2 regions of the Arthrobacter sp. StoSoilA2 genome follow, and region 2 is predicted to be linked to the other one. Evidence: predicted binding sites of a transcription regulator. Region 2 holds the regulator's gene; the other holds the start of a gene.

Region 1 (14,994 bases), 240 kb from region 2:
TTCTTGACTTGCAGGTCGATCCCGACGCCGGTGGTGGTGCTGTTGATCAGGAAGGACACCGGCTCGGCGAGCAGTTCGTAGCCTGCCGGGGCGGTGGTTTCCACGAGGTAGTAGGTGCGGTAGTCCGGGGTTCCGGGTGCCACGGCTGCGCCGTTGGCCCAGTCCGAGTAACGCAGGCCCGAGATCGTCAAGGTGCCGTCCGCGGCGACGGTGAAGACGCTCTGGCCGTTGAGGTCTACCGGGTTCGTCCCGGCTTTCGCGTCGGCTTCGTTGGTGTAGACGGAGAACGCGGCACCGGCAAGGGCTGCACCGTTCTCGTTGACCTTCTGCAGGGTCATTTCGCCCCACTTGGTCACGACCGGGGGCGTGACGACCGGGCCGCCGGGCTGGCCCGGGGCGATGGTGAAGCTGGCAGCGTTGGGGTAAACGAGGGCTTCGTTTTCGATTTCACCGATGGTGTTGACCTTGGTGTTGACCATGACCTGCACGCGGGTGTCGGTGTGGGCTGCCAGTTTGGCCAGGCCGGCGGGGGTGAAGATGACCGAGACGGTGTTGTTCGCGGCGTCGAAGTTCACGGTGTAGTCCGTGCCCGCGGTCAGGGGTGTGCCGTCAGCGAGGGTCGCGGACGCGCCGATGTAGGTCAGTTTCTGGTCCAGGACGTCCACGATCTTGTAGCCATCGATGACGTCTTCGTTCGGGATGTCACCGGTGATGGTGAAGTCGATCTGGTCCCCGAGCTTCACGTCCGGGGCGTCCGTGACGGTCTTTTCAGCACCGGCGACGGAGTTCTTCGGGTAGACGTGGACGTCGTAGATCCAGTTGTCGTTGTTATCCGGGTCCGTCAACGGAACGGAGACCAGGAACGGGGCCGAGGGTGTCACACCGGCCGGGTAGTTCGTTTCCGTCACCAGGTACAGGCCCACCGGCAAGGCGGTGAACGCTGCGGTGCCGGCAGCGTCGGTGGTCTTCACCTGGGCAGCACCCAGGGTGTACCCGGCGCCGGTGATCGAACCGTTGGGATCGGCCGGGGCGAAGACGCTGGAGAGGTTGTGCGCGGCGTCCCAGCCGGCGTTGGTGGACAGGTCAATGGTGTTGACCTGCTCGATGGTGAACTCGATACCGGCCAACGGTGTCAGGCCGGTGGTGTCCACGGACGTGCCGTTGTTCGGCAGGCCCGTCGGGGTGGAGGGACGTTCGAACTTATGGACCGTGATGGAACCGGTCATGTCCCCGTCAACCAGGGGCGCAGCCGAAGCCGGGGCCACGGAGAAGGACATCGCCAACACCGCCCCGGCGATCGTGGCGGCGGCGGTCTTCCAAAGCCGCCCGGTGTGGTGATTACTCACAGTGTTTTCCTCTTTCATCGTGATGGTTCTTCCTACAGGTGGTACTCGGAGATGGACATGCACCGCCCCGCCCCGCAACACGCACAGGACCAGGAGGGAACTCTTCTTTAGGTAGTGACCGGCTCGTCCCGGGGGGTCGTGGATTCCTGCTGCCGGCGGTGGTTGGCGGCCAGGGCCAGGGCGAGGGCGGCCAGCAACAGGGCCGATCCTGCGGTGGTGAAGGGCCACCAGCCGATGCCGCCGGACTCGGGCAGCTCCAGGGCCGGAACGTCCCGGACCGTGAGCAGGAAGATCCCGTCACCATCGGCGTCGGTGCTGGTCACCACCCCACCCGCGGAGCCTTGACCCGTGGAGCCTTGTCCGAGGGTTACGGTGCCGTTGGTGGCGATGGTGAATTTCACCGGTTCGGCCAGGAGGTTGAAGCCGGCCGGGGCGGTGGTTTCTTCAAGCCAGTACGTTCCGGGCTGGATTCCTTCGAGTTGGAACCGGCCTGTTTGCCCCGCCACGGCCGTCACGGCGGGGCTGGCCAGCACGGCACCGGGGGTGCCGGCGTTATCGACGTGCACCGCCCAGGTGGAGCCGGCCATCGGCACCCAGGTCCCGCCGGAGGACTCGCCGATCTTCTCGATCAGGACCTTCGCCGGGGTGTGATGGGTGGTGGTGCAGTCAGGGCCGGCCGCTCCGGAAGAGGGTGCGCAGGTCTGCGGGGGTGTGGTGGTGGAGGTGCCCGTTACGACGTTGACGAGTTGTTCGTTCCACGCCCCGGCTTTGACCAGCACACTGTACGTCAGGGTGGCCGTCTGCCCGGCCGGCAGCGTAAACGCCGCCGTGGTCAGCACCGTGGAGGGTGGTACGGGGTTGGCCACCGGCACGGGTGCTCCGGTGCCGATGACCAGGGTCGCTGACCCGGACACGAACGTCGCGTCATCCAGGACCTCTGCCAGGTTGTCCTTCAGCACCACCCCGGTGATGGTGCCGCTGATACTGGACGCCGTCACCGTGTACACGATGGTCTGGCCAGGGCTCACGGACTGGTTTGCGGGAACGGACCCGTTGACCGTGGCGCTCTTCTTGATCTTCCACGCAGCCGGCGCGGTGACCTGCGCATCATCGGTTGCCGAAACAGGCAACCCCAGGGGCGGGTTCCCGGTGACCTTCGCCGTGTTGGTCACCAACCCCGTGGTCACATCCGAGGCCGTGACCACATACGTTGCGGTCGCCGTCACGGACTGCCCCGGCAAAAGGATCCCCGGAAGGCCAGGCCAGGCATACGACAAAGCCGACATCGTGCCCGTTCCGGAGAACTGGGTTTCGGTGATGACCACCGAGGTCAGCGTCACGTTGCCCGTGTTCTTCGCCACGAACGTATACGTCGCCGTTTCCCCGGCCACCAGCGTGGTCTTGTTCACCGTTTTCACCAACGTGATCGCCGGAGCAGACGAGGGAGCAACAGTGAAGACGTAATCCTCCACCTCACCGGAATCCGATGCACCGATCGGGACCTGGACCTGGGCGGTCGTGTAACCGATCCGGAACCGCGCATACGTCGTCCCCGCACCCACCCCGGCAGGGACCACCCAGGTCAGCGTCGCCGACGTCGCACCGGCCACGAACGAGGCGCAGGCCCGCTCGGTAGCGCTGTCGAAAATCCCGTTCCTGTTGAAATCAACCCACCCACACGTCATGCCCGGCTTGCCCGCCCCGCTGATCGCCACCGTCGTGGAATAACCCGTAGAACCCTGCACCATCGGAGCCAGCGTCACGCCGTCGTCCATCAGGTCCAAAGCCGCCGTCGCACCCGCATTCGGCGAAACCGTGCCGTTCGCCACCGACGCGTTGTCCTCAGTGACATTCGCCCCCAACGTCACATCCGACAGATCCGCCCGCGCAGCATTGTTTTGATCGTAAGTAGCAGGCGCATCACCAAAATCCTGCGGAACCGTCATCGCAATGACAAAGTTGTCCCTGTTGTGCAATGGGTCCGTACTGTCATTGACTGTGTAGCCCGGCAAGGCCGCAGTAGTTTGGACAAAAACAGCACTGACATTGAACGTCAACGAGGTCACAATGCCAGTGATACGGACCGAACCGCAGCCAGCGGTCGCCTGCGCGTCGATGGGATCGGGCGTGCCCGTCTGCACATTCGTATTACACGCCGTTCCGGCGTTGTCGTTGGTAGTGGTGATCGAGTTTCCAGAGACGGAAAGATTTCCACCGGAGAGCTTGGTCATGGTCAACCCCGAGGTCGCGAGGTTCAACACAGCGTGCTGCTGGGACTGCTTGTCAACGCTCCCGTTGCTGCCTACGTCATTCAAAACGTATCCGCCGAGGCCCACGATGTTGAGCACAGGATTCCGCGCCGGCTGGCTGAAAGCGATAGTGATAGTCCCCAAGCCTGTGCACGTGCCAACCGCTGGGCAGTTGTTGATCAGGTTCGATGAGAACTCCACCCCAGGAGCGGTGCTTGAAATGCCGGGTATGAAATCAGAGGCAACGTAGCCCCTGCTATCGAGCGTCGACCTGCCCACCAGATCGGTCAGTCCGGATTGATCGTACGTAGCCGTAAGGCCCGATCCCGGCATCGTCAAAACAGCGACCCCACCTGTGACGCTTGCCTGGTTGGTTGCTACTTCGTAGGCGTGAGCCGATGGACTTAGGTGGAGCACCCCCATTGAAAGTGCACCAAAAGCGACCATTAATCCGGCAACGAAGGCTGTTATTTTCCCAAGCAGATACTTCAAGGGATTCTCTCCAATGAACAGTGACCGACAGACCCCACAGCCGACGGCCAAACATATGTTGCGGAGCCTGACCGATTGCGTCCGGCAAGGTCGGGTCTCCAGTCAAAGGAGTGCGGGATTGGAAAAGTTCATGCCGCAAAAAGCGAAAACTCTTTGAGAAGCTTGGGGCTCCCCAGGGGGCGACCGGGCGGGAACTCGGACCTTCTCGCCGGATCCGGAGCTGGCCGGAAGAGGCTGTCATCTGGAACAACAGCCTGGTGGACTTTGATGCCCTCCAGCGCAGGATGGTTACTGCCAAAGCCGAACTACCGGCTCTGGCGCATCAGCTGCCGGCAACCTTCGCGGCCTTCGATGTCCCGGAGTGCTGGATGAAATCACCACCGAGGAAAGCTTTCTGAGAAAACGCGTCACTACCCTCTGCTAACGCGCACTACGTAGACGCGGGGCTCAAAGGCCACGGAATCTCTGTTAGCAAAACAGACTGTGGCTTCTGGCCCCCGTCACAAGCGCACCGCCTGCACAGTTTGTCCGGACTGAGTACGCAGGTCAGTGCGTACGCACGTTGGACAGGGGGACAACCCCCCGTCCTGGCCAACGTGCAGTGTGGCCGGTCACCTCCGGTTGGCCGGTCACACACCCCGGGCATAAGTCACCGAAGGCAACTTGGTGGAGTCCCTATTCTGTCGGTGGAACGGCGTACACTTTAATTCGAACATATATTCGAAAAAAGGTGTGTTGTGGGCGCGATAGTTGGCCCCCGTGTGATAGATGCGGGACTCTCTCTGGTAGCTGTACTGATGGCACCGGTAGCGGTTGCTGCTGGCTACCCCTCACCGGCCCAGGATTACTTCGACGGTCGCATTGACCTGAACGAGCACCTGATCAAGGACGTGACCAGTACCTTCATTGTCCGAGTCACCGGGCAGTCCATGCAGCAGGCCGGCATCAGCGACGGCGATGAGCTGATCGTCAACCGCGCACTGGAGCCCAAGGACGGATCTGTCGTTGTCGCTGTTCTTGACGGCGAGCTGACCATCAAGAGGCTGAGGATCACCGCCCACGGTGTCGTCCTGCAGGCCGACAACCCGGACTTTCCTGACATCAAGGTTCCAGCGCTCTCGGACCTGACCATCTGGGGCGTTGCGACACGGTGTTTGCACCATGTCTAAGCCCGCAATCATGCGCCGGATGCAGGAGATAGCGCATGTGGACGTGAACTGCTTCTATGCCTCAGCCGAGCGTGTCTTCAATCCCGCGCTGGAGGGTAAACCGCTCATAGTTCTCTCCAACAACGACGGCTGCGCGGTCACCCGTTCACCGGAAGCCAAGCGTCTGGGCATTGGGCTCGGCGAGCCGTGGTTCAAACTGCGCCCCCGGGCCAAGGAATGGGGCCTGGTGGCCCTGTCCAGCAACTACGAACTGTACGGGGACATTTCAGCCAGGGTCATGGAGCTGCTGGGCAGGTATTCAGCCTGGCTGGAGGTCTACTCCATCGACGAAGCATTCCTGGGCGTCAAGGGTGAACCCGATGAGCTGCTGCAGCTGGGCAGGACGATGAAAGAAGCCTGCAGGCGCCACGTTGGCGTGCCTGTCTGTGTGGGCATCGCGCCCACGAAAACGCTGGCCAAGCTGTGCAACAAATGGGCCAAGAAGAACCCCTGCTTCGATGGCGTCTGCCGCTGGGAATCTGTACCCGTCGAGCAACGGGAAGCACTCATGGCGAAGCTGTCGGTGATCGAAATCTGGGGCGTGGCCACCAGACTCACCAAGCGCCTGAACGCGATGGGAATCTTCTCGATCCTGGACCTCACCCGGGCTAATCCTGTAGCGATCCGCGACAAGTTCTCCATTGTCATGATGCGCACAGTTCTGGAGCTGCAAGGCACTCCGTGCATTCCCATGGAGGAAGAACGCATCGGCCGGGACCAGCTGATCTTCTCGCGGTCCTTCTCCACACCAATCACCACCGGTGCCGGATTGCGGCAGGTCATGAGCGTCTACGCGCAGATGGCCAGTGCCCGCTTGGCCAAACACGACCTGCAGGCGAAGGTATTGACGGCGTTCGCAGCGACGTCACACTTCAACCCAAACGAAAAGTCCTTCCCGTCGGCGTGTTTGGCGCTGCCGATGCCCACCGCTGATCCTGTGCTCCTGACCAGGGCAGCCCACGCCCTACTCCCCCAGGTCCACGAGGGAGTGAAGTACGTCCGCGCCGGGATCATGGTCACCGACCTCCGCCCGACCGGTAATCAGAAGCCCCTGGAATTGTTCGAGAACCCGCACGAAGAACGCGGCATCGGCATCCTCGTCGAAGAGGTCAGCAAACGATACGGCCGTGGCTCCATTGGACTGGGCCATGCCGGCATCAAAAACGGGCCGGACTGGTCCATGAAACGCGACATGCTCTCCCCCAGATACACCACCCACTGGGACGAACTCCCCCTCGTCAAAGCTGCCTGACCGGCAGCAACAACAGAAAGGAAACCGCAGTGGCTCTCGCACCCGAGGCCGGCACCGCGTAGCTGTCGGCGCCGGGGACGTCGCCAGCGTTGAGTACTGGCAGGTGCAGGCTCGACCATCTGGAGCCCACGCAGAGCTGCATACGTTCACGCTGCGGCGGGAGCCGCCGGCCACCGGGTGGCAGCTCTATTCCCGTTCCCGGGCAGCTGTGGGAGCGGGCCTGGCCTGCCTGAGTGCAGCGCGGAAGCTGGTTGAGGCCGATGCGAGCGCTTGGATCCAGTACGGTGGTTGCTCGCTCCAGCCGTAGGCCAGATCCACTGGGCAGGCGCACAGACCACAACAGTCTGGAGCGGCTACATGGATGGCGCCGCCCGCTCCGGCCGCCGAGCCGCCGAGCCGCCGATGAAATCCTCGAAAAACTCTCGCAACCGGCGCTCTCATCCGCCCGGACGGGGCGTGGGCTGTTCCTTCCGCCCCGGGTCAAATCCTCGGCCCGAATGGGATACTGAGCTATGGTTTTTTCGTCGGGCAGGGGCACTCCGGGTGTGGTGGTAGTGGTCGGTGCGACCGGCCGGCAGGGATCGGCCGTGGTCCGTCACCTCCTCAAAGACGGTTGGCAGGTGCGCGCCCTGACCAGAAATCCGTCCAGTGACGCTTCACAGGCCCTGCGCGCGCTCGGCGCCCAGGTTCCGCATGCGAACACCGAGGATCCCGGCTCTCTTCGGACGCCGTTCCAAGGGGCGTACGGGCTTTTCAACGTCCAGAATCCCATGACCAGTGGAATCGACGCCGAAGTCCGGCAAGGCAGCAACGTGGCGGAGGCAGCCGCTGAAGCGGGCATACGCCACGTGGTGTACGGGGCGGCAGGAGTCAGCGACCAGCCAACAGGCGTCGGTTCCTGGGACTCGAAGCTGGTTATCGCCCGGCGCTTTCGCGAACTCGGACTGCCGCTCACCGTGCTCCGGCCAATGGCGTTCATGGAACTAATGACGGACAAAGGTTACTATCCGCAGTTTTCCACCTGGCACCTGATGCCAAAGCTAATGGGCCCGACCCGGCCGGTGGGCTGGCTCTGTGTTGACGATCTGGGCGCCATCGCCGCCCGGATGTTCGCCGACCCCGAACGGTGGAGCGGCGCGGTGCTGGGACTGGCATCTGACGTGCGGTCAATAGACGAGTGCCGCACCTTGTGGCGGGAACGGACCGGACGAAAGCCCCGTGGTTTGCCGATGCCGGAGAAGCTGTTTGAACGGTTCGTGGGGAAGGACCTCACCACCATGTGGCGATGGCTGCGGACCGGGCAGTTCGACATGAGTACGCAGGCAACGCGCGAGGTCCTGCCGGAGGCCCGGACCGTTAAGGAATGGCTGATACAACGGCCAAAGTGAGCGGTACTGAGCACCGCGGAGACTGCGGGGCTGCCGCTTACCTTACCTGCCGGAGGTCGGGGCTCGAACTGCTCCTTGGTTGGAGGAAGGCACGACGCCGAAGACGCCACGGCAGCCGCTTTCCTTGAGTTATGGCGCCGTCGGGAAGGCGTCAGGCTGGTTGATGGTTCGATCCTTCCGTGGCTGTTGGTTACAACGACAAACACCGCCAGGAATCTTCAGCGATCAAAGGTCCGCCATCGAAGGCTCTTAGACGCCATTCCCAGACGCAGAGAAGCCGAAGCGGAACTGGATCCGGCCCATCCAAACCACGACTCGTCGATGAATGATGAGGTCGCAGCGGCGTTGGCTGTCTTGAAGCCCTTGGACCTCAGGCTGGTCAGCCTTGTCGTTTTCGAAGAGTTGCCCTTGCCAGCGGCAGCTGAAGCACTCGGGATTTCACCCGGGGCAGCTAAAGTCCGTCTGCACCGTGCCCGCCAGAAGCTGAAGGCCGTGCTGCCTGGATCACCTCACCATGTCCATTCGCCAGTATTGAAAGGAGACCCGTCATGAACCCCCTCGACTGCCGTTTACAGCGGCACGGCAACGATTGACCTTGGACAGGCTCCCGCTGGTGCGACGGGTGTTGAGGTGGAACTCACCTGCCTCACCGAAGGTAAGTTCGTTTTCCCGGATGGCGCCAACGTCTCCTGCTCTTCGTCCGATCTGGGAACACACGGTGCCTGGTCAAAATATGTCGTTGCTTTGGAGCCCTCAACACAAGGGGTGACCATCACAACCGATACTGGGAACAGGTGGCAGATCAGCGCCAGATACATCACACAAGCTCCTACCGAGTGGAAAATCAACGCGAAGGGCGAGAGCTATGGCGTCGAGGTGCCAGGACGCGAAGCCCCGGACCTACTCGCAGTAACCGCCACCAACGGAGCAAAGGGCTACGTGTACTCCGACCAGATGAACGGAACCGATCCGGCAAGCCCGGAAGAAGCTGCCAGGAACCTGCCTAGACACCAACGCGAAATCCCGGTTTACCTCAGCGATGGCACCACGCCTGAAAGCAAAGAAACCCCCGGAAAATCCGGGGGTTTCTGTTGGTGGGCGATACTGGGTTCGAACCAGTGACCTCTTCGGTGTGAACGAAGCGCGCTACCACTGCGCCAATCGCCCCGGTACAACGGGTAAAAGCTGCATCAACTCGCTGATGCATACAGAAGACTAGCCCACCCGGGCTGGATTGCAAAACGCGCTCAGACCACCGAATCACAACTCTGGAATTACAGCCGTGAAACTCCCCAAGAGGCCCGGAAATTCAAGGATCCAAGCCCCTTGGGAAGCAAAAGCAAGCAACCGATTTGGAGTTTGAAGCAACCTCCTATAGAGTTTTTACTCGTCGGAAAGCGACGGAATGCCTACTGGGCAGGCCGGCGTAACGGCACTGCGGACGTAGCTCAGCTGGTAGAGCACCACCTTGCCAAGGTGGATGTCGCGAGTTCGAATCTCGTCGTCCGCTCGCAAGGCACTGTCAAGGCAAGAATTCCTCGGAATCTGCTTACACGGTGGGTTGGCCGAGAGGCGAGGCAGCGGCCTGCAAAGCCGTATACACGGGTTCGAATCCCGTACCCACCTCGGTGAAAACCATGTCTTCCAGTCACGGCTGGATGCATGGGCGATTGGCGCAGCGGTAGCGCGCTTCCCTGACACGGAAGAGGTCACTGGTTCGATCCCAGTATCGCCCACCAGAACAAGGCAACTTGTTTGTTGTTGAAGGCCAGGCATTGCCGGGCAGGCAACATGTGCGGACGTAGCTCAGCTGGTAGAGCACCACCTTGCCAAGGTGGATGTCGCGAGTTCGAATCTCGTCGTCCGCTCTCCTTTCATTAGGACCCGGAAACGGGCGATTGGCGCAGCGGTAGCGCGCTTCCCTGACACGGAAGAGGTCACTGGTTCGATCCCAGTATCGCCCACCAGAACAAGGCAACTTGTTTGTTGTTGAAGGCCAGGCATTGCCGGGCAGGCAACATGTGCGGACGTAGCTCAGCTGGTAGAGCACCACCTTGCCAAGGTGGATGTCGCGAGTTCGAATCTCGTCGTCCGCTCCAACAAAAAGGCAGCTCCTCGGAGCTGCTTTTTTTATGCCCACGCGGAGCCAAATGCCATTCATCATTTGGAGTAACTGATACACCTAAGAAAAAGTCGCTTTATCTAATGTGATTCCTCTCGCACAATGTAATGCGAACTCATCACCGTTCCACGCCAACTGGCAGGAGTACCCCATGAATCAACAGACGGCTTCCCAATCCGTCATGCGGCGCAAGCCCATCGACGATATCGAGGAAGAAAGCAAGCACAGTGGACTCTTCAAGAGTCTTGGCCTCTGGCAACTGACGGCCATCGGCGTCGGCGGCATTATCGGCGTCGGCATTTTCTCGCTGGCCGGCCTTGTAGCCCATGGCGACGCCAACAATCCGGGCGTAGGCCCTGCAGTGCTCGTCTCGTTCCTTATCGCCGGGCTCGCTTCCGGCGCGGCCGCTCTGTCCTATGCCGAATTTGCCGGCATGATCCCCAGGGCCGGCTCCGCCTACACCTATGGCTATGTGGCATTGGGCGAGATCATTGGCTGGTTCATTGGCTGGGATCTCCTGCTTGAATACATCGCCATTGTTGCCGTTGTGGCAATCGGCATCTCCGGCTACTTCGATGCCTTCTTGTCCGGCATCGGAATCCACATGCCTACCTGGATGACGTCCACAGTGGATGAAGGCAAGGGCGGCATCATCAACCTTCCGGCGATCCTGGTGTGCCTCCTGGTGACCTGGATCCTCAGCAGGGGAACCAAGGCTTTCGGCCGCTTCGAATTGGTGGCTGTTGCCATCAAGGTGGTGTTGATCCTCTTCATCATCGGGTTGGGCATTTTCTATATCAACACTGAGAACTTCAATCCGTTCATGCCCAGTGGTTTCGGCCCGGTCTTTGCCGGTGCAGCCACGGTGTTCTTCGCTGTCTTTGGTTACGACGCCATGAGTACCGCCGCGGAAGAAGCCAAGGACGGCAAGAAGCACATGCCCAAGGCGATCGTCCTGTCCCTGATCATCGCCATGCTGCTCTACGTGGCAGCTACGCTCGTCCTCACCGGCATGCAGAACTACAAGGACATCGATCCCAAGGCTGGCTTCGCATCGGCCTTCACCGGGGTTGGCCTGCCTATCATCGCCACCATCATTTCGGTCTTCGCTGTCCTGTCCATCCTGACCGTGATGCTGACCTTCCTTCTGGGCGTTACCCGCGTATGGTTCTCCATGAGCCGCGACGGCCTGCTGCCGGGATGGTTCGCCCGTACCGACCGTCACGGCACACCCCAGCGGGTGACCTGGATCGCGGGCATCGCCTCAGCGTTCCTCGCCGGCGTTTTCCCGATCAAGGAAGTGGCGGACCTCACCAACATCGGCATCCTGGCAGCATTCGTTGTGGTTTGCATTTCCGTCATCGTCTTCCGCTACAAGAAGCCAAATGCCCCCCGCACCTTCCGTTTGCCGTGGATGCCCGTAGTTCCCGCCTTCGGCGTGCTGGCTTCCGCGTTCCTGATGTCCCAGCTGCATTGGGAAACCTGGCTGCGTTTTGCCGTCTGGCTCATTGTTGGCTTGATCATCTACTTCTCCTACGGCCGGAAGCACTCGCTCATGAATCCGGACAGCCCACGCCACCTTGAGCTCAGTAAGCCCTTGGCGTAGCGCCCCTGGAATCCTTGGCACGTCCAGGATCTGGTGTTAGGGTCGGACGCGGAGGAGCGAACTGGCTCCGCGAAGGAAGGGAGGTGCCCGTGGGTTTAATTGACGACCTGAAGGGTAAGGCTCAGGGTCTCATTCAGGGCAACGAAGAAGCCATTCAGAATGGCATCGAAAAGGCCGGAGACTTCGTCGACCAGAAGACAGGCGGCAAGTTCGCAGGTCAGGTTGACGCGGTTCAGAATGCCGCTTCCGACTTCGTGGCTTCAACAGACGGGAACGCCGCACAGGCTCCCGTCACGGATGAGCCTAAGCAGCTGTAGCTGCCTGAGCCCGCCGTACCAGATACGTCAAGGGGGCACCGGTCCCGCCGAGAGGCGCCACCGGTGCCCTTGGCGTTTAACCGGTCTCCAGCTTCCAGTCCGGTATTTTGGTCCTTATGCCATCAGCCTCTTCCGCAGTCCAGCGTCCCTCCCGCCAGGACACGGTGGGGCCGCCCATCTCGGCTGGCATCGTCACCGCCCTCGTCGGTTTCACGTCCTCGTTCGCTGTGGTTCTTGCCGGACTGAGGGCTGTGGGAGCCAACCAGGCGCAAGCCTCCAGCGGCCTGCTGGCCCTCACACTCACGTTCGGACTGGGCATTTTATGGCTGGCATGGCGGTCGAAAATGCCTGTCACCCTGGCGTGGTCCACGCCGGGTGCCGCGCTCCTCGCCTCTGCAGGAATGGTCGACGGCGGCTGGCCGGCAGCGGTGGGTGCGTTCGTCGTCGTCGGGGTGCTGATCGTCCTGACGGGGTTACTGCCCAGCCTTGGCAGGCTCATGACGAAGATACCCACACCGCTTGCGCAGGCGATGCTCGCAGGCGTCCTCCTCCCCCTGTGCCTGGCTCCTTTTAGATCCCTGGGAGAAGCGCCGTTGCTGATTGGCCCGGTGGCCCTTTGCTGGTTGGTAATGACGAAGTTCGCGGCCCGCTGGGCGGTCCCGGCCTCACTCGTGGTCGCCCTCGCCGTCATCGGCATCCATATCGTGGCGAACGGCGTTCAGATTCCCGGGGATGACCTGTTGCCGCGGCTCGAGTGGACCACTCCAACATTCACGGTGGAGGCAGCGGTGGGGCTTGCCCTTCCCCTGTTCATTGTCACGATGGCATCGCAGAACATTCCCGGCGTCGCCGTGCTTAAATCCTTTGGCTTCACAACACCCTGGCGGGCATCGATGGTGGTCACCGGAGCCGGAACCATTGCGGGCGCTCCATTCGGAGGCCACGCGATCAACCTTGCTGCTTTGAGCGCGGCATTGGCGGCCGGAGAGGAAGCAGGGAAAGACCACAGCAGGCGGTGGATCGCGGCATTCGTGGCTGGCCTTGCCTACCTGGTACTGGCAGCCTTCTCGGCAGCCCTTGTCACGGTGGTGGCGGCTGCACCCGCCGGCTTGCTTGAAGCTGTCGCAGGCTTGGCCTTGCTCGGCACGCTTGCCTCAGCCATCTCCTCCGCATTGGCAGTTGCCGAAGAACGCGTACCCGCGTGCATCACCTTCCTGCTTGCCGCCTCAGGGATCAGCTTCGCAGGAGTGGGGGCTGCCTTCTGGGCTTTGGCGGGAGGCATCCTGGTCCGCTGGTTGCTGAAAGACCGGGAACCGCTGACACCTTCACACAAGTAGGGCCTGAACCGGATCAGGCAGGTTCGTGGTTCTGTCCCTCGCGGGCGAGAGCCGTAAGCCTGGACACGGCACGGAAGTACTTCTTCATGTATCCCCCGGTCATCATCTCTTCGGTGAAGAGTTTGTCGAAGGGGACGCCGCTGGCAAGAATCGGCACATCTTTGTCATAGAGGCGGTCGGCGAGGACCACGAAGCGCAGCGCTACTGCCTGCTCGGTAATCGTCTCGACGTCGCGCCACACCACGGCTTCGATGCCTGAGATCAGCTGGCGGTACCGGCTGGGGTGGACGCCGGCGAGGTGGTGCACGAGAGTGCGGAAATCATCCACGGCAACTGTTTGTCCGTCGAACTCGGCGTGCATGCGGTGCTTGAGTTCTTCAGTCTTCAAAGGTGATGGAGCTGCGGGCAGGCCACGGTGGCGGAAGTCTTCGCCGTCGATCCTGACGACGTCGAACTGGTCGGCAAGGACCTGGATTTCCCGCTGGAAGTCCACGGCTGCGAAGCGGCCTTCGCCCAAGGAACCCGGCAGGGTGTTGGAGGTAGCGGCCAACTTTACGCCGGCGTCGGCCAGTTCGCGCATCAGGCGGGACATCAGCACGGTGTCGCCGGGATCATCGAGTTCAAATTCGTCAATGCAGACCAGCTTGTAGTTGCTGAGGGCTTCCACGGTCTTGCGGAACGAGAGCGCGCCCACGAGGTTGGTGTACTCAACGAATGTGCCAAAGGCCTTGGGACCAGGAGACCTGTGCCAAAGGGAGGCCAGGAGGTGGGTCTTTCCGACGCCGAAGCCTCCGTCAAGGTAAATGCCGGCCCGAGTGGCGGGGGTCTTCTTGGCGAACAACTTCTTGAACAGCCCGCCGCCGTCATCGGCGCCCACGCCATCGGCAAAAGCCGACAGCAGCTTGACCGCATTGGCCTGGCTGGGCTGGGCGGGGTCCGGGCGGTAGCTGTCGAACGATACCTCTCCGAATCGCGGAGACGGGTAGAAACCCTTGAGGAGTTCCTCCACGGAGACTGCCGGCGTGCGGGCAGCCAGTTGTTCGATCTGTACCACGGTGGTCCGTTCTTCCAGTATTTGGGTCCCCAGCAAGAATACCGGCATCGGGCGTCCCGAAAACGGCGACGTGACCAAGGCCATGTTTCACCATGTGACCAGCGGGGAAGCATTCCTCGCGGCCCGTGGTTAGTGTTGGAGCACGCCGGGCCGGCAACTGATGCAGCTTCCAGGGCCTGGCTCCGCCCGTTGTCAGTGAAAGGCCATCATCATGTCCTACCCCGTTGAACAAAACGAAAAGTTCGCTTCCTACGCGAACCCTGAACGACTCGTGTCCACGCAGTGGCTTGCCGCAGCACTTGCCGAAGGCGCCATCGCCGACGGCAAGCTGGTAGTCGTGGAGTCCGATGAGGACGTCCTCCTGTACGAAACCGGCCACATTCCGGGTGCCGTAAAGATCGACTGGCACACCGACCTGAATGATGAAGTGACCCGCGACTACGTGGACGGCGCCGCATTCGCCTCCCTGGCTGCATCCAAGGGCATCTCCCGCGACACCACTGTGGTGATCTACGGTGACAAGTCCAACTGGTGGGCAGCCTACGCCCTCTGGGTCTTCACGCTGTTCGGACACGAAGATGTGCGCCTGCTGGACGGTGGCCGCGACAAGTGGATCGCCGAAG
Region 2 (14,994 bases):
GGGCATGCTCTCCGGAGCCCGGTAACGGTCACACCCACACATCAGGAATTAGCACGAAAGGTCCCCAGCCTACGGCTGGGGACCTTTCGCGTCCGGCGACATTTCGCATGTGCTGCTGCGCGGCCTAAAGCCGGGTTTGGAGGCGCGTTAGTCCTCGGTGGGATTGGTGGTCTCCCCGGACTCGGTCTCCTTCAGGGTGGCGTCCTTGATGATACTTTCACCGTAGACGGCGTTGAGCCGGCCCATGTAGTCGGCCAGGGTTTGGACATCCTCCAGGGGCCACTCACCGAGTCGCTCACGGAACACCTGCCGGCGGGCGTCCTGGACCTGGTGCATCTTCTCTTCGCCTTTTTCCGTCAGGCGAATGGACTGGGCGCGCCCGTCCTGCGGATCTGCCTCCTTGTAGACCAAGCCGATGCTTTCCAGAAATGCGATCTGGCGGCTCACTGAGGGCTTGCCCACTCCGATGCACGAGGCAAGGTCCGTCAGGCGGATGGGGCCTTCGCGGCGAATGATCGTCAGCAGTCCGTACGCGGCAGGCTCCATGTCGGGATGGACCTGGCGGGACAACTGATGCGAGATGGAACGGGCACGGCGCCAGAGCAAGCTCAGCTGGTGTTCCACCTGCTGAAGGGCGTCGTCTATGGTTTCGCCTGGCACGGCCTCGGGGGGCGTGCTCTGGAGAGGATTGCTCATGGCAACCATTCTAGAGTCCGGCGTCGTGAGAGACTCTATCCGTGAGGGCAAGTGACTTTTGGCGATTAATGGACGATGAATTTGGGGCAGGCTATTCCCGCGTCCTGGCCAATTCCCTGGTGCTGGCCGGGGTGGGAGGGCGGACTGCCGTAGAGGCGCTGGCTGCCGGCTACCAGCCACGGGAAGTCTGGCTGGCTATATGCGAAGTCCAGGATGTCCCTTTGGAGCGCAGGCTCGGCAGGGATATCAAGCCTGCGGCCAACTGAAGTCTCCGGCCATGTTTGCCGGGGGACTTCCAGCCCTGTGGTGGTGACACGCCCGCGCGCGTTGTTCGAATATCTGTTCGGATAGGGATATGCTCCTGTGAGAGGAAAATTGTTCCTGAAGGACGCATTCCACAGGCAATCCGAGGGTTGGTTATCCACATAGCCCACATCGGCTTCAAAAAATGTCAGGGAGCCGTAATAGCGTCTGACATGACAGGAAAGCGGCCATTCAGGCCACTCCACAGCGAGAAAGCATCAGAGGTGTGAACCATGGCGGCAACCCCGGATCGTGAAAAGGCGCTCGAAGCAGCGCTTGCCCAGATCGACAAGCAGTTCGGCAAAGGCTCCATCATGCGCTTGGGTGATGACACCCGCGCCCCGATCGAAGTCATTCCTACTGGATCCATCGCACTGGATGTCGCCCTTGGCATTGGCGGCCTGCCCCGTGGCCGCGTCGTGGAGATCTACGGCCCGGAATCCTCTGGTAAGACCACAGTGGCGCTGCACGCTGTAGCCAACGCGCAACGTAACGGTGGCATCGCGGCCTTCATCGACGCCGAGCACGCCCTTGACCCCGATTACGCCGCCAAACTTGGGGTGGACACGGACGCACTGCTCGTGTCGCAGCCGGACACTGGTGAGCAGGCCCTGGAAATCATGGACATGCTTGTGGGCTCCGGCTCCCTGGACATTATCGTCATTGACTCCGTGGCTGCCTTGGTCCCACGTGCTGAAATCGAGGGCGAGATGGGCGACTCCCACGTCGGCCTTCAGGCGAGGCTCATGAGCCAGGCCCTGCGAAAGATCACCGGTCGCCTGAGCCAGACCAAGACCACCGCCATCTTCATCAACCAGTTGCGTGAGAAGATCGGCGTCTTCTTTGGATCGCCCGAAACCACCACCGGTGGTAAGGCCCTGAAGTTCTACGCCTCAGTGCGCATCGACGTCCGTCGCATTCAGACGCTGAAGGAAGGTGCCGACTCCGTCGGTAACCGGACCAAGGCCAAGATCGTCAAGAACAAGATGGCCCCGCCCTTCAAGATTGCTGAATTCGACATCATCTACGGCCAGGGCATCTCCCGGGAGGGAGGCATCATTGACATGGGCGTAGAGCACGGCATCATCAAGAAGTCCGGCTCGTGGTTCACGTACGACGGCGATCAGCTGGGCCAAGGCATGGAGAATTCACGGCGCTTCCTGCGTGATAATCCGGAGCTGGCACAGGAACTTGAGCGTCTCATCAAGGAAAAGCTTGGCGTGGGTGTCAAGCCGGAGGCAGATTCCCCAAAGCTGAAGGCCGTTGACGGCTAGAACCGGGCCGGACCCGGAGTCCTCCGTCTCCGGCGATCCTGAGCCTGATCCCGAATCCGTGGCCCGCGCCATCGTCTTGCGGCAATTGACGATGGCGCCACGGAGTCGGCTGCAGCTGTCCCGCAAGCTGGCCGAGCGGAATGTCCCTCCGGATGTTGCTGAGGCTGTGCTGGACCGCTTCGAGGAAGTCCAGCTCATTGACGACGCTGAGTTTGCCAGAATGTGGGTGCGCAGCCGCTCCCAAAGCAGAAAACTGGCCAAAGGTGCCATTCGCCGTGAGCTGACGGAGAAGGGTATCGAGCTCGATGATGCCGAGGAAGCACTCTCACAGCTCAGCGATGAAGACGAGGAAATCGCCGCTCGTGAGCTCGTTGAGCGCAAACTGAGGCCAGGCGTGGATCTCTCCGATCGTGCAGAACGTGACAAGTACACCCGTAGGCTGGCATCCATGCTGGCCCGGAAGGGCTATGCCCCTTCGATGGCCTTCCGGATCGTCGGTGAGGTACTTGCCCAAGCCGGTACCCTTGAGTAGTGAGTTTGACCATTCCTTCCCCCTCAGCAGAAACCACGCCTTCGGCCGTAGCATTGGCAACCAATGCTGATGCCCAAGTGACGGATGTCCGTGCCCCGATGGAATCTGCCGCGTTTGAACCTGCGCCGTCTGAATCTGCCCCGTTTGAACCGAGGACGTATCAGGTCCGCACTTTCGGCTGCCAGATGAACGTCCACGATTCCGAGCGTATGGCTGGCCTCCTTGAGGATGCTGGTTACGTGCCCGCCGAGGGTGAGGTTGCGGACATCGTGGTGTTCAACACGTGCGCCGTTCGGGAAAATGCCGACCACAAGCTTTATGGAAACCTTGGCCAGCTTCGGCAGGTCAAGGCAGCCAACCCTGGCATGCAGATCGCCGTGGGCGGTTGCCTCGCCCAGAAGGACCGGGAAACCATCGTCAAGAAGGCTCCTTGGGTGGACGCTGTGTTTGGCACCCACAATGTAGGAGCACTTCCGGCACTGCTGAAGCGGGCGCGGCACAACAACGAGGCCCAGCTCGAAATTCTGGAGTCCCTGGACGTCTTCCCGTCCACGCTCCCCACCAAGCGCGACTCCGTCTATTCCGGTTGGGTTTCGATTTCAGTAGGTTGCAACAACACCTGCACGTTCTGCATCGTGCCATCGCTCCGCGGCAAGGAGAAGGATCGGCGTCCCGGAGAAATCCTGGCCGAAATTCAGGCCTTGGTGGACGACGGCGCCGTGGAAGTTACGTTGCTGGGCCAGAACGTGAACTCCTACGGGGTTGAGTTCGGTGACCGCTTGGCCTTCTCAAAGCTTCTGCGTGCATGTGGTGAGATCGAAGGCCTTGAACGCGTACGCTTCACCAGCCCGCATCCGGCAGCGTTTACGGACGACGTCATTGATGCGATGGCCGAGACACCCAACGTGATGCCGCAGTTGCACATGCCCCTGCAATCGGGCTCGGACAAGGTACTCAAGGATATGCGGCGCTCGTACCGTTCCAGCAAGTTCCTTGGCATCCTGGACAAGGTGCGTGAGCGGATTCCCAATGCGGCCATCACTACGGACATCATTGTTGGCTTCCCCGGAGAAACCGAAGAGGATTTCCAAGCGACGCTCGACGTCGTCGAGAAATCGCGGTTTGCCTCAGCCTTCACCTTCCAGTACTCCAAACGGCCTGGTACGCCTGCTGCCGAGCTCCCGGAGCAACTTCCCAAAGCAGTGGTCCAGGAGCGTTTCGAAAGGCTGACCGCCCTTCAGGACCGAATCGCCGCGGAGGAGAACGCAAAGCAGCTGGGTCGCCGTGTGGAGATTCTGGTGACAGCGCAGTCGGGCCGCAAAGCAGAGGAAACGCACCGGTTGTCCGGCCGGTCCAAGGATCAGCGACTCGTTCACTTCTCGGTACCTGATGGTGCGGAAACCCCCCGCCCAGGTGACTTTGTCACCGTGACCATTACCGAAGCCGCGGCATTCCACCTGGTTGCCGATCCTGCCGGCCTGGACGATTACATGTTGCGCCGGTCAAGGGCTGGTGACGCCTGGGATCGTTCGCAGGCAGACTCCTGCGGTGTTCCGAGCGCGGGTGCGGCGTCGGGCAGTAAAGGCGTGTCTTTGGGCATGCCGTCGCTGCCTGTTCGCGGCGCCTAACGCCCATTATTCGAGGTCGAATGGCTCCCTCCCATGCCGCGCCGCCGGTCATCGCAGTCGTAGGCCCCACCGGTTCCGGTAAATCGGACCTGGGCGTCGAGCTGGCCCTTGCCCTCGATGGTGAGGTCATCAACGCTGATGCCTTGCAGTTCTATCGGGGCATGGACATCGGGACGGCCAAGATCACTGTGGACGAGCGCAGGGGTGTGCCACACCATCTGCTGGACACAAAGGATGTCACGGAGGAAGCCAGCGTGGCGGACTTCCAGGCGGAATGCCGCGCCGTCATTAGTGACGTGCACGCCCGCGGCAAGCGCGCCATCATGGTGGGGGGTTCTGGCCTCTATGTGCGGGCCGCCCTGGATGTTCTGGAGTTTCCCGGCACGGACCCTGTCTTGCGAAAACGGCTTGAGGACGAATGGGAAACGTTCGGTCTGGCGCCGTTGCGGGCCCGGCTTGAAAAGGTGGATCCCATCTCGGCGGGGCGTCTGGGGGATGCCCGGCGGGTGATCAGGGCCTTGGAGGTCTACGAAATGACGGGACGGCCGTTCAGCTCGTTCATGCCGCAACGCGAGTACTTCCAGCCGGCCATACAGATTGGCCTGGCTGTGGAACGGGAGGTTCTGCGGGAGAGGCTTGCGCTCCGCGTACACCGGATGGTGGATGCGGGCTTGCTCCAGGAAGTGGAACGCCTTGATGCGGCTGGGCTGCGGCACGGCAAGACGGCCTCGCGTGCCTTGGGATATGCGCAGTTCCTCAGGGTGCTCGACGTCGAAGCCACTATCCCGGAGGCAGCTGAGGAAACCATTGTGGCCACGCGGCAGTTCGCCCGGCGGCAATTGACCTGGTTTCGGGCCGATCCCCGCATCGCCTGGCTTGATTGGCAGGACCCTGACCTTGTGTCCAAGGCAGTGGCGCTGGCCTAGCCGCACCGCCACTCCCATACAGCAATTTCTGACCGAACCTGCCCGGCGGGTAGCCTAGTCCCATGGATCAAACCGCCGCAGTTCCCGCCCAGCAGTCCGCCGCTGCCGGTGCCACCGAGTCCACTGCCAGCCTTTCCGGTTTGGCGTTTTCCAAGGGCCATGGAACGGGTAATGATTTCGTCCTGATTGCTGATCCGGGTGCTGTCCACGAGATTTCTCCAGAGCAGGTAGCACAGCTGTGCGACAGGCATCGGGGGATTGGTGGTGACGGTCTTATCCGGGCTGTCCCCTCGCGGTATTTGCCCGAAGGCCGCATCCTGCTTGAGCAGGACGCCTCTGCCGAATGGTTCATGGACTATCGAAACGGCGATGGTTCGCTCTCCGAGATGTGCGGCAACGGTGTCCGAGTGTTCGTGCACTTCCTGATCGACCAAGGCCTGGTTGAGCTCGGGCCGGGTCAGTCCTTGACCATCGGAACACGTGGCGGCATCAAGAAGATTGTGCGCACGTCCGGCGGTTATGCCGTGGATATGGGCCCATGGGAATTCATCTTCCCTGCAGAAGCACAAAGCAAAGCCATGGATGCTTTGGTCAGCGCAGATGGTCTGGAGGTGGCCCGGCCCGGGCTGTCGGTCAGCATGGGCAACCCGCACACGGTGGTAGCACTTGCTGAGCTCAGTGAGCTCGCCGCCACGAAACTGTTCACAGCTCCGGTCGTGGATCCCAAGCCTGCCAATGGCACCAACGTCGAGTTCGTGGTGCCCGCTGAACCGCTGGTCCACGACGGTGTGGGAAGTATCACCATGCGCGTCCACGAGCGCGGCGTAGGCGAGACGCAATCGTGTGGCACCGGTGCGTGTGCGGCCGCCGTCGCAATACGTCACTGGGCTGGCAGCAGCGCCCCCAATGCCTGGCAGGTCAACGTTCCCGGCGGCGTAGTGGAAGTGAAGTTCTTCCCCGGCGAGGACGGCCGCGAACACGTTGAGCTCAGCGGGCCGGCGGTCATTGTGGCTAGTGGGACGCTTTCCTGACCCGAAGGATCCTGAAGGACTTGGAAGTGCTTTCCCGGGAGACTGTGTAGGACTTGTCCAGTTCGTTGGCCAGCCAGCGTTGGAGTGAGTCCGAGCCCAGGTTCTTCTGGACCACCATCCATGCGTTGCCGCCCGGTGCCAGCCGGGGCAGCCACGTCAGGAGAAGCGAGTGCAGCTCGTCCTTGCCGATGCGGATGGGCGGGTTGGACCAGATCGTGTCGAATTCGACGCCGGGATCTACCTCCTGCGGGAGGCTGGCCTTCACGTTGTTCAAGCCCAGGGAAACGGCGTTTTCATTGGTCAGGGCGATGCAGCGCTCGTTGACGTCCACGGCATAGACCTGTGCATGGGGCGCCATGAGCCCCATGGTGAGGGCAATAGGGCCCCAACCGCACCCGATATCCAGCAGGTTGCCCCGGGGCGAGGGCGGTGGAACCTCGGCCAGAAGGACCTTGGTGCCTTTGTCCACACCGTCGGGGCTGAAGATGCCCGACGAGGTCTGCACCTGACGGGTAGCTCCAGCCAGTTCCACAGTGAGGGGCTTGCGGGTAAACGGACCGGCCGGTTGGGCGCTGAAATAGTGTGCAGACTCCATAATTTGCCAGATTAGTTGGCTTCCGGCGGCTTGGGAAACTGCCCTCGGGCCGGGACGGTTTGACAGTGCTGCTAATGTGGAAGGCATGTTCTTGATCTTTGAGTAATCAGCCCGAGCCGGCCAAACAGTCGGCAAGGCACCTGCCCGCGATGCAGGCCCGCTTGGCACATCAGCCCGGCGCATGGCCATTCCGCCCGCAGGTTCCGTCCGGCAGACTCCGCATCTCCCGTTGTTGGTGGATCGCGGTTGCTCAGTAGAACATGTCCCACCCAGCTGTCGCGAAAGCAGTGGCCCAGCCATCTGCCGTCAGCGCCTGGCTTCTGGATTGGCGACGAATTCTCCTGCAGGACAGGACCTCCCGCGGACCAACCCGCTCGATTCAAGCACCACAGGAGGCCCTATATGGCCGAAGCCCGTCAGCCCACCGCGAATACCGTCCCATTGGACACCAAACAGCACTATTCTGGATATGCCGAACAGTCTAAGGAGACCATGACCACCCAGAAGCACTCCGGATCCGATTCCGACGCCCAGGACATGAGTCCTGAACAAATCCAGGCCGTCATTGACCGGATTCTTTCCAAGGATGTACCCGCACAGGCATCCGATGACAATGATGCCAAGGGCGTTTTCGGCAGGGCACAAGCGATCTCCACGCTTGACCACGAACACAGCATTTACGACGGCGACCAGGAAGACCTGGCCGAGCGTCGTGCACTTCGCCGTACAGCGGGCCTTTCCACCGAACTCGAAGACGTCACAGAGGTCGAATACCGGCAGCTGCGCCTGGAACGCGTCGTCCTGGCCGGCCTGTGGACAGAAGGCACCTTGGCTGACGCCGAGAATTCGCTTCGCGAACTCGCAGCACTGGCAGAGACTGCCGGATCAGAGGTCCTTGACGGACTGGTTCAGCGCCGTACGAAACCGGATCCCGGAACGTTCCTGGGGTCGGGCAAGGCCCAGGAACTCAAGGACATCGTGGCTGCCACGGGAGCCGATACCGTTGTGGTGGACACCGAGCTTTCCCCCTCGCAGCGACGCGGACTTGAGGACATCGTCAAGGTCAAGGTGGTGGACAGGACCACGCTGATCCTGGATATCTTCGCGCAGCATGCAAAGAGCCGTGAAGGCAAGGCACAAGTTGAGCTCGCACAGCTTGAGTACCTGCTCCCCAGGCTTCGTGGTTGGGGTGACTCCATGTCCCGCCAGGCCGGTGGCCAGGTGGGTGGAGCCGGCGCCGGTATGGGTTCCCGTGGTCCCGGTGAAACAAAGATCGAGCTCGACCGCCGCAGGATCCGGACGCGCATGGCCAAGCTTCGCCGGGAGATTGCCGCCATGAAGCCTGCGCGCGAGACCAAGCGGGCCAACCGCCGTCGTAACGCCGTACCTTCGGTTGCGATTGCCGGCTATACCAACGCTGGTAAGTCCTCGCTCCTGAACCGGCTGACCGATGCTGGAGTGCTGGTGGAAAACGCGCTGTTCGCCACCCTGGACCCGACGGTCAGGAAGGCGCAAACGCCGGACGGCATCGGCTACACGCTGGCCGACACCGTTGGGTTCGTCCGCTCGCTGCCTACGCAACTGGTGGAAGCCTTCCGTTCCACGCTGGAGGAAGTAGCCGACGCAGACCTGATCCTGCATGTCGTGGACGCCTCCCATCCCGACCCGGAAGGGCAAATCGCGGCAGTGCGTGCTGTCTTCACCGAGGTCGACGCCCGCAAGGTCCCCGAAATCATCGTCCTGAACAAAGTGGACGTGGCTGATCCTTTCGTAGTGGAACGCCTGAAGCAGAAGGAGCCGCGGCACGCCGTGGTTTCCACGCGCACAGGCCAGGGCATTCCTGAGCTCCTGGAAGAGATCAGCCGGTCCATTCCCCGGCCGGGAGTCCGCCTCGAAGTGTTGATCCCGTACGACCGCGGTGACATGGTCAACAAGCTGCACAACTCCGATTCGGAAATCCTGAGCCTCGAGCACGAGGAAAACGGAACCCGCGTGGTGGCCATGGTCCGTGAGGGATTGGCGGCCGAACTGGAGTCATTCGTCAGCAATGGTTGAGAAGGTGGCGGCGGACGTCGTCGAGTCGGTGGGGGAGAAGTTCACCCTCGAACTGTTGGACAAAGCTGTTGCCGGGATGGGCGGTCAAAGCCGTTCAGGCCAGCACGAGATGGCCAGGCAAGTCACCAAGGCCATCGAGTCCGGTGAACATTTGTTGGTCCAGGCTGGAACGGGAACGGGTAAGTCCTTGGCGTACCTGATTCCGTTGATCGCCCATTCCATGGACAGCAACAAACCGACGCTTGTGTCCACCGCTACCTTGGCCCTGCAAACGCAGATTGTTGGCAGGGACCTGCCCCGGCTGTTGGAGACCATAAGCCCGGCCCTTGAGCGTCCCGTGAACGTGGCGCTCGTTAAGGGCCGGGCAAATTATGTTTGCCTGCAAAAGCTGGAGGGCGGCTTCCCCAGCGAAGAGCCGTCCGAGGGGCAACTTTTTTCCCTGGGTGAGGACACCAGCGTTCCCCATTTCGCAGCGGCGGTTGGCGGCCCGTCGTCGCAATTGGGCAAGGAAGTGGTCCGGCTCCGTGAATGGGCCGAAAAGACGGCCACTGGCGACCGCGATGAACTGATGCCGGGTGTCACCGACCGCGCCTGGAGGCAGGTCTCCGTGACGTCCATGGAGTGCCTGGGAGCGCAAAAATGTCCGCTTGCCGAGGAATGCTTCAGCGAGCAGGCACGGGCCCGGGCGGCTGAGGCTGACGTCGTGGTGACCAACCATGCCATGCTGGCCGTCAGTGCCTTCGAAGGCCTTGCTGTCCTGCCCGAGTACGACGTCGTTGTGGTTGACGAAGCACATGAGCTGCAGGACCGGGTCACGGGAGCTGTGACAGGTCAGCTGTCCGTGGCAATGGTGCATGCTGCGGCTTCGAGCGCGCGCAAACACACCGCTATTACCGTAGACGCCCTGAACGCGGCCGCCGATCGATTGGACATGGCCATTGCCGGTGTCCCCAACGGACTGCTGCCCAATGGGCTAAACGACGAACAACTGGACTGCCTGGACCAGCTGCGCGATGCCACACGCGCCGCATTGTCCGACTCGAAAACCGACTCTTCAAACGCGGTCGACGGCGGGAGGCAGCTTGCGCGCTCACGGCTCATGCTCATTCTGGAACTGTGCGAGCGGATGCTCGCAGCCAAGGAGAACCGTGAAGTGGTGTGGTTCTCCAGAAACAGCACCTTCGATCCCCAGCAGGGATACTCACACCCGGACGAGACCGCGCCCGCACTGATCAACATCGCCCCGCTTAGCGTTGCCGGCCGCCTGCGGGAGGGCCTTTTCGCGGGGCACACAGTGGTGCTTACTTCTGCCACGCTGGCCATTGGATCTGCCTTTGAACCCGCAGCCGGTGGCCTGGGGCTTATTGGAGATGGGGCGCCAAGCTGGACCGGGTTGGACGTCGGGTCACCTTTTGATTATCCGAAGCAGGGTGTGCTCTACGTGGCCAAGCACCTGCCCAAGCCCGGCAGGGGCACTTCACCCGAGGCCCTGGATGAGCTTGAAGACCTCATCCGTGCATCCGGTGGGGGAGCCCTGTGCCTGTTCTCATCGCGTCGGGCGGCCGAAGAAGCTGCAGATGCCATGCGCCCACGGCTGGATGTGGACATCCTCTGCCAGGGAGAATCCACCATGGCAGCACTGGTGAAGCAATTTGCCGATGAACCGGACACCTGCCTCTTCGGCACCATGTCCCTGTGGCAGGGCGTCGACGTCCCTGGCGGTTCATGCCGCCTTGTGGTGATTGACCGCATTCCGTTCCCGAGGCCCGATGACCCGCTAATGACCGCACGCTCACGGGCCGTTGCACAGTCCGGGGGCAACGGGTTCATGGCGGTGTCGGCTACGCATGCGGCAATTCGTCTTGCACAGGGAGCAGGACGCCTCATTCGTTCCACCGGCGACAAAGGCGTGGTGGCCGTCCTGGACTCACGGCTTTCCACCGAACGGTACGGCGGGTTCCTGCGTGCCGCTTTGCCGCCATTTTGGGCAACGACGGACCGCAACGTGGTGCGCGGCGTCCTGGAACGCCTGGGCGCAAAGAAAACGTAGGCGAACTCCCTAGAGGGAGCGCAGTACCGAGACGACCTTGCCCATGATGGTGGCCTGGTCTCCAAGTATCGGTTCGTACTGCGTGTTCTGGGGGAGCAGCCATGTGTGGCCGTCCCGCTGGCGGAAGGTTTTTACCGTGGCTTCGTCATCCAGGAGCGCTGCCACGATATCGCCGTTGATGGCGTCATTCTGGCGGCGGACAACCACCCAGTCACCGTCACAAATTGCGGCATCGATCATTGAGTCCCCAGCGACCTTCAGCATGAACAGTTCGCCGTGGCCCACCAGTTGCCGGGGCAGGGGCAGGACATCCTCAATAGTCTGGTCGGCGAGGATGGGCCCACCGGCAGCAATGCGTCCAACCAGGGGTACCATCGCGGTGTCGCTGGCGCTGGCCAGTTCCGTCACGGCGAGTCCGCCTGCGCTGCGGAGTGTAGTAGCTGCTTCCACTCCGGGAATTGTCCCGCCGTCAAGGGTCAAAGGCATGAGTACTTCCATGGCGCGGGGGCGCTTGGGATCTCTGCGCAAGTAGCCGAGCTTCTCCAACTGGGAGAGCTGGTGCGTGACGCTGGAGAGGCTCGCGAGACCCACGGTGTCGCCAATTTCGCGCATGCTGGGCGGATACCCGTTGTCATTGACAGACCGCTGGATGGTTTCCAGGATTTTCTTCTGCCGGACAGTCAGGCTTTTGGGACTCTTTTGAGGCTGCTGGCTCCGCAGGGGTGCCCCGCCGCCGGTGGCTTTCGCTGCCATGTTCGCCAATGCCCTTCCGTTCCGCCCGGCCACGGTCTGAAGTGTGCCCGGGGATGTGGGATCCGAAAAAATGTCAGACCCTCCTGTTCCACTGAAACAGTGCCTGTTTCTTCACTCAAACCTAGGCCAGGCACAGGCGTTTATCAAACATTCGTTCTAGCGAGTCTCGACACCGTTCGATGATAAGTGCTAAAAATGTCATAGCAAGGTTCGAATATGTGTTCTATAAAGGTTGAGCGCGGTTCGGATGTTCGAAGAAAGTGTTCGAACATTCGGGGCCGGGCTCGGCGAACACAAGGAATTGGCAGCCGGCAACGGGCATCCGATGCAGGCAATCGCTCAGAAGGGCTCAGCTCATGTCCGCAATCTCTACGTTCCACGAATTCCGCAACACTCCGGCTCCTGCGCGTCTCCGGCTTACCCAACGCGGCAGGATCGTCTTCTTTGGAATTCCCGTCATGCTGCTCCTTGCCGCGCTGCTGAGCCTTGCCGGCTTCATCAACTCCCCGGCCAAAGCTTCTGATTCCCAAGCCCAGCTGCAGCCGCCGGTGGCAGTTACGGTTACCGTCCAGCCAGGGCAGTCCCTGTGGGGCATCGCCGGTGCGGCCGCGCCGGAGCGGGACCCCCGTGATGTCATCGCGGAAATCATCCAGTTGAACGATCTCCGCGGGGGACGCATCCAGCCCGGCCAGCAGCTGTTCGTTCCCGCCAATTGAGCGGCCAGGGGCGAGGGGCCAGCGTCTCTGGCGTCACAGTTACTCCGCAGTCGCACCGGCACCTTAAACTGTCTTGGTGAGTGACCAGCTTGAGCGACTTGACCGACTTCCCCTTCGGACCAACCTGCGTGGATTGAGCCCTTATGGCGCGCCGCAGCTTGACGTCCCCATTTTGCTCAACGTCAACGAGAACACCCATGGCGTGCCGGCAGATGTGCAAGCGGCGATTACCCAGGCTGTTGCCGCCGCGGCCACTGGCCTGAACCGGTACCCTGACCGCGAATTCACGGAACTCCGTGAATCCCTTGCCGATTACCTCGGACACGGGCTTTCCGCGGAGAATATCTGGGCAGCCAACGGCTCCAACGAGGTCCTCCAGCAGATTTTGCAGGCCTTTGGAGGTCCGGGGCGTAAGGCGCTGGGATTCCCTCCCACGTATTCCATGTACCCGTTGCTTGCCAGTGGCACGGACACTGAGTATGTCCGTGGGGTGCGGGCTGATGACTATGGCCTGGATGCGGCTTCTGCGGCTGCCCAGGTGCGGGAGACCGGCGCAAATATCGTCTTCCTGTGCTCGCCGAACAACCCCACGGGAACGGGACTGGGCCTGGACGTGGTCGAAGCCGTCTACGAAGCCGGCGAGGCCAGCCAGGCAATCGTCATCGTGGACGAGGCTTATCACGAGTTCGCGCACGACAACACCCCGAGCGCACTGACGCTGCTTCCCGGGCGGGAGCGTTTGATCGTCTCGCGCACCATGAGCAAGGCCTTTGCCTTGGCAGGTGCCCGGTTGGGCTACATGGCTGCCGCGCCTGAGGTCACCGATGCCATCAGGCTCGTTCGGCTGCCCTACCACCTTTCAGCCGTCACACAAGCCACGGCTCTGGCCGCCCTGAACCACCGCGAAGCGCTCATGGCCGACGTCGAAGACATCAAAGTCCAGCGGGACCGCATTGTGACCGAGCTCCTCCGAATGGGACTCAAGCCTGCGGCCTCGGACTCAAACTACGTGTTCTTCGGTGGGCTTTCGAACCCGCACGCAGTCTGGCAGGGCTTGCTGGATGCGGGAGTCCTGATCCGCGACGTCGGTATTCCAGGGCACCTGCGGGTGACTGCGGGAACAGAAAAGGAAACAACGGCCTTCCTGGAGGCCCTGGAAGCCCTTCTGGACAGCGCTGCGTCCCAGCCCAACTAAACTTGTCAATAGACCCACCCCATTCTTCGTGTATAAGGACGTCCCAATGAGCGAAACCGGCGCCAAGCCGTCCGCTGACCGCACTGCGCGCATGGAGCGCACCACCAGCGAATCCTCCGTCCTGGTGGAGATCAACCTGGATGGCACCGGTGTCTCGGACATCAGCACCACGGTTCCCTTTTATGACCACATGCTGACGGCGTTGTGCAAGCACTCCCTGATTGACATGACCGTCAAGGCCACGGGTGACACCCACATTGATGCCCACCACACGGTGGAGGATGTGGCCATTGCCTTTGGTGAGGTTTTGCGTACTGCCCTGGGCAACAAAGCCGGAATCCGCCGCTTCGGCGAAGCAACGGTTCCTCTGGACGAGGCCTTGGCGCACGCTGTCGTGGATGTTTCGGGACGCCCGTATCTGGTGCACGGAGGAGAACCTGCAGGGCAGGAGTACCACCTGATCGGTGGCCACTTCACAGGCTCGCTGACCCGTCACGTCTTTGAGGCCATCACGTTGCACGCCGGTATCTGCCTGCACATGAACGTCCTCGCAGGCCGGGATCCCCACCACATCGTCGAGGCCCAGTTCAAAGCCTTTGCCCGGGCTCTTCGTTCTGCAGTGGAGTCGGATCCCCGCGTGGAGGGCATTCCATCCACCAAGGGGGCGCTATGAGCGGGCAAATCCTGAAGGACGGTGCGGTTATTGACGCTTCGGCTACCGTCAAGCCGGAGTCTCCCGAAGGCAAGCCCACGGTTACGGTGCTGGATTACGGTTCAGGCAACGTCCGTTCGGCTGTTCGCGCCCTTGAGCGTGCAGGCGCCCAGGTGGTTCTTAGCTCCAAGCCTGAGGACGTACTGAATGCCGACGGGCTGCTGGTCCCCGGCGTGGGTGCCTTTGAAACGGTGATGAGGGAACTCAAGGCCGTCGATGCCATCCGCATGATTGGCCGCCGCGTCGCGGGTGGACGGCCTGTCCTGGCGATCTGCGTTGGGTTGCAGGTCCTCTTCGAGGCCGGAGTCGAACACGGAACCGAGTCCGAGGGGATGGCCGAATGGCCGGGCAAAGTTGAGCTCCTTCCCGCCCCCGTGGTTCCCCACATGGGTTGGAACACGGTGGACGTGCCTGAAGGATCCAAGCTATTCGCGGGCGTCGAACAGGAACGTTTCTACTTCGTGCACTCATACGGCGTGCAGGAGTGGAACTTCGACGTCGTCCAGCCCCGGATGGCTCCACCTTTGG

What was found. Region 2 encodes LexA, which represses DNA repair genes until DNA is damaged. Its sites were predicted from a motif close to TCGAACANNTGTTCGA; they were not measured.
Region 1: a site for LexA is predicted at 4,796-4,811, ahead of umuD (translesion error-prone DNA polymerase V autoproteolytic subunit). Genes of this name have one in related genera too.

Annotation. Positions count from the first base shown of each region.
Region 1 covers NZ_AP024643.1:2,003,541-2,018,534, reverse strand. Annotated here, with positions in the region: gene LDN82_RS09255 (SpaH/EbpB family LPXTG-anchored major pilin) at 1-1,346, opposite strand, end outside; gene LDN82_RS09250 (GEVED domain-containing protein) at 1,454-4,018, opposite strand; gene umuD (translesion error-prone DNA polymerase V autoproteolytic subunit) at 4,825-5,256, shown strand; gene LDN82_RS09240 (Y-family DNA polymerase) at 5,249-6,547, shown strand; gene LDN82_RS09230 (NmrA/HSCARG family protein) at 7,060-7,935, shown strand; gene LDN82_RS09220 (hypothetical protein) at 8,566-9,057, shown strand; tRNA gene LDN82_RS09215 (tRNA-Val) at 9,028-9,102, opposite strand; tRNA gene LDN82_RS09210 (tRNA-Gly) at 9,373-9,445, shown strand; tRNA gene LDN82_RS09205 (tRNA-Cys) at 9,491-9,561, shown strand; tRNA gene LDN82_RS09200 (tRNA-Val) at 9,600-9,674, shown strand; tRNA gene LDN82_RS09195 (tRNA-Gly) at 9,731-9,803, shown strand; tRNA gene LDN82_RS09190 (tRNA-Val) at 9,828-9,902, shown strand; tRNA gene LDN82_RS09185 (tRNA-Gly) at 9,959-10,034, shown strand; gene LDN82_RS09180 (amino acid permease) at 10,209-11,663, shown strand; gene LDN82_RS09175 (antitoxin) at 11,747-11,980, shown strand; gene LDN82_RS09170 (benzoate/H(+) symporter BenE family transporter) at 12,097-13,317, shown strand; gene zapE (cell division protein ZapE) at 13,331-14,371, opposite strand; gene LDN82_RS09160 (sulfurtransferase) at 14,583-14,994, shown strand, end outside.
Region 2 covers NZ_AP024643.1:1,766,488-1,781,481, forward strand. Annotated here, with positions in the region: gene LDN82_RS08120 (helix-turn-helix transcriptional regulator) at 1-25, shown strand, start outside; gene LDN82_RS08125 (MarR family transcriptional regulator) at 148-696, opposite strand; gene LDN82_RS08130 (DUF3046 domain-containing protein) at 765-962, shown strand; gene recA (recombinase RecA) at 1,233-2,273, shown strand; gene LDN82_RS08140 (regulatory protein RecX) at 2,263-2,805, shown strand; gene miaB (tRNA (N6-isopentenyl adenosine(37)-C2)-methylthiotransferase MiaB) at 2,904-4,433, shown strand; gene miaA (tRNA (adenosine(37)-N6)-dimethylallyltransferase MiaA) at 4,454-5,359, shown strand; gene dapF (diaminopimelate epimerase) at 5,422-6,390, shown strand; gene LDN82_RS08160 (methyltransferase) at 6,371-6,985, opposite strand; gene hflX (GTPase HflX) at 7,478-9,040, shown strand; gene LDN82_RS08170 (ATP-dependent DNA helicase) at 9,033-11,090, shown strand; gene lexA (transcriptional repressor LexA) at 11,100-11,843, opposite strand; gene LDN82_RS08180 (LysM peptidoglycan-binding domain-containing protein) at 12,200-12,559, shown strand; gene LDN82_RS08185 (histidinol-phosphate transaminase) at 12,636-13,754, shown strand; gene hisB (imidazoleglycerol-phosphate dehydratase HisB) at 13,801-14,427, shown strand; gene hisH (imidazole glycerol phosphate synthase subunit HisH) at 14,424-14,994, shown strand, end outside.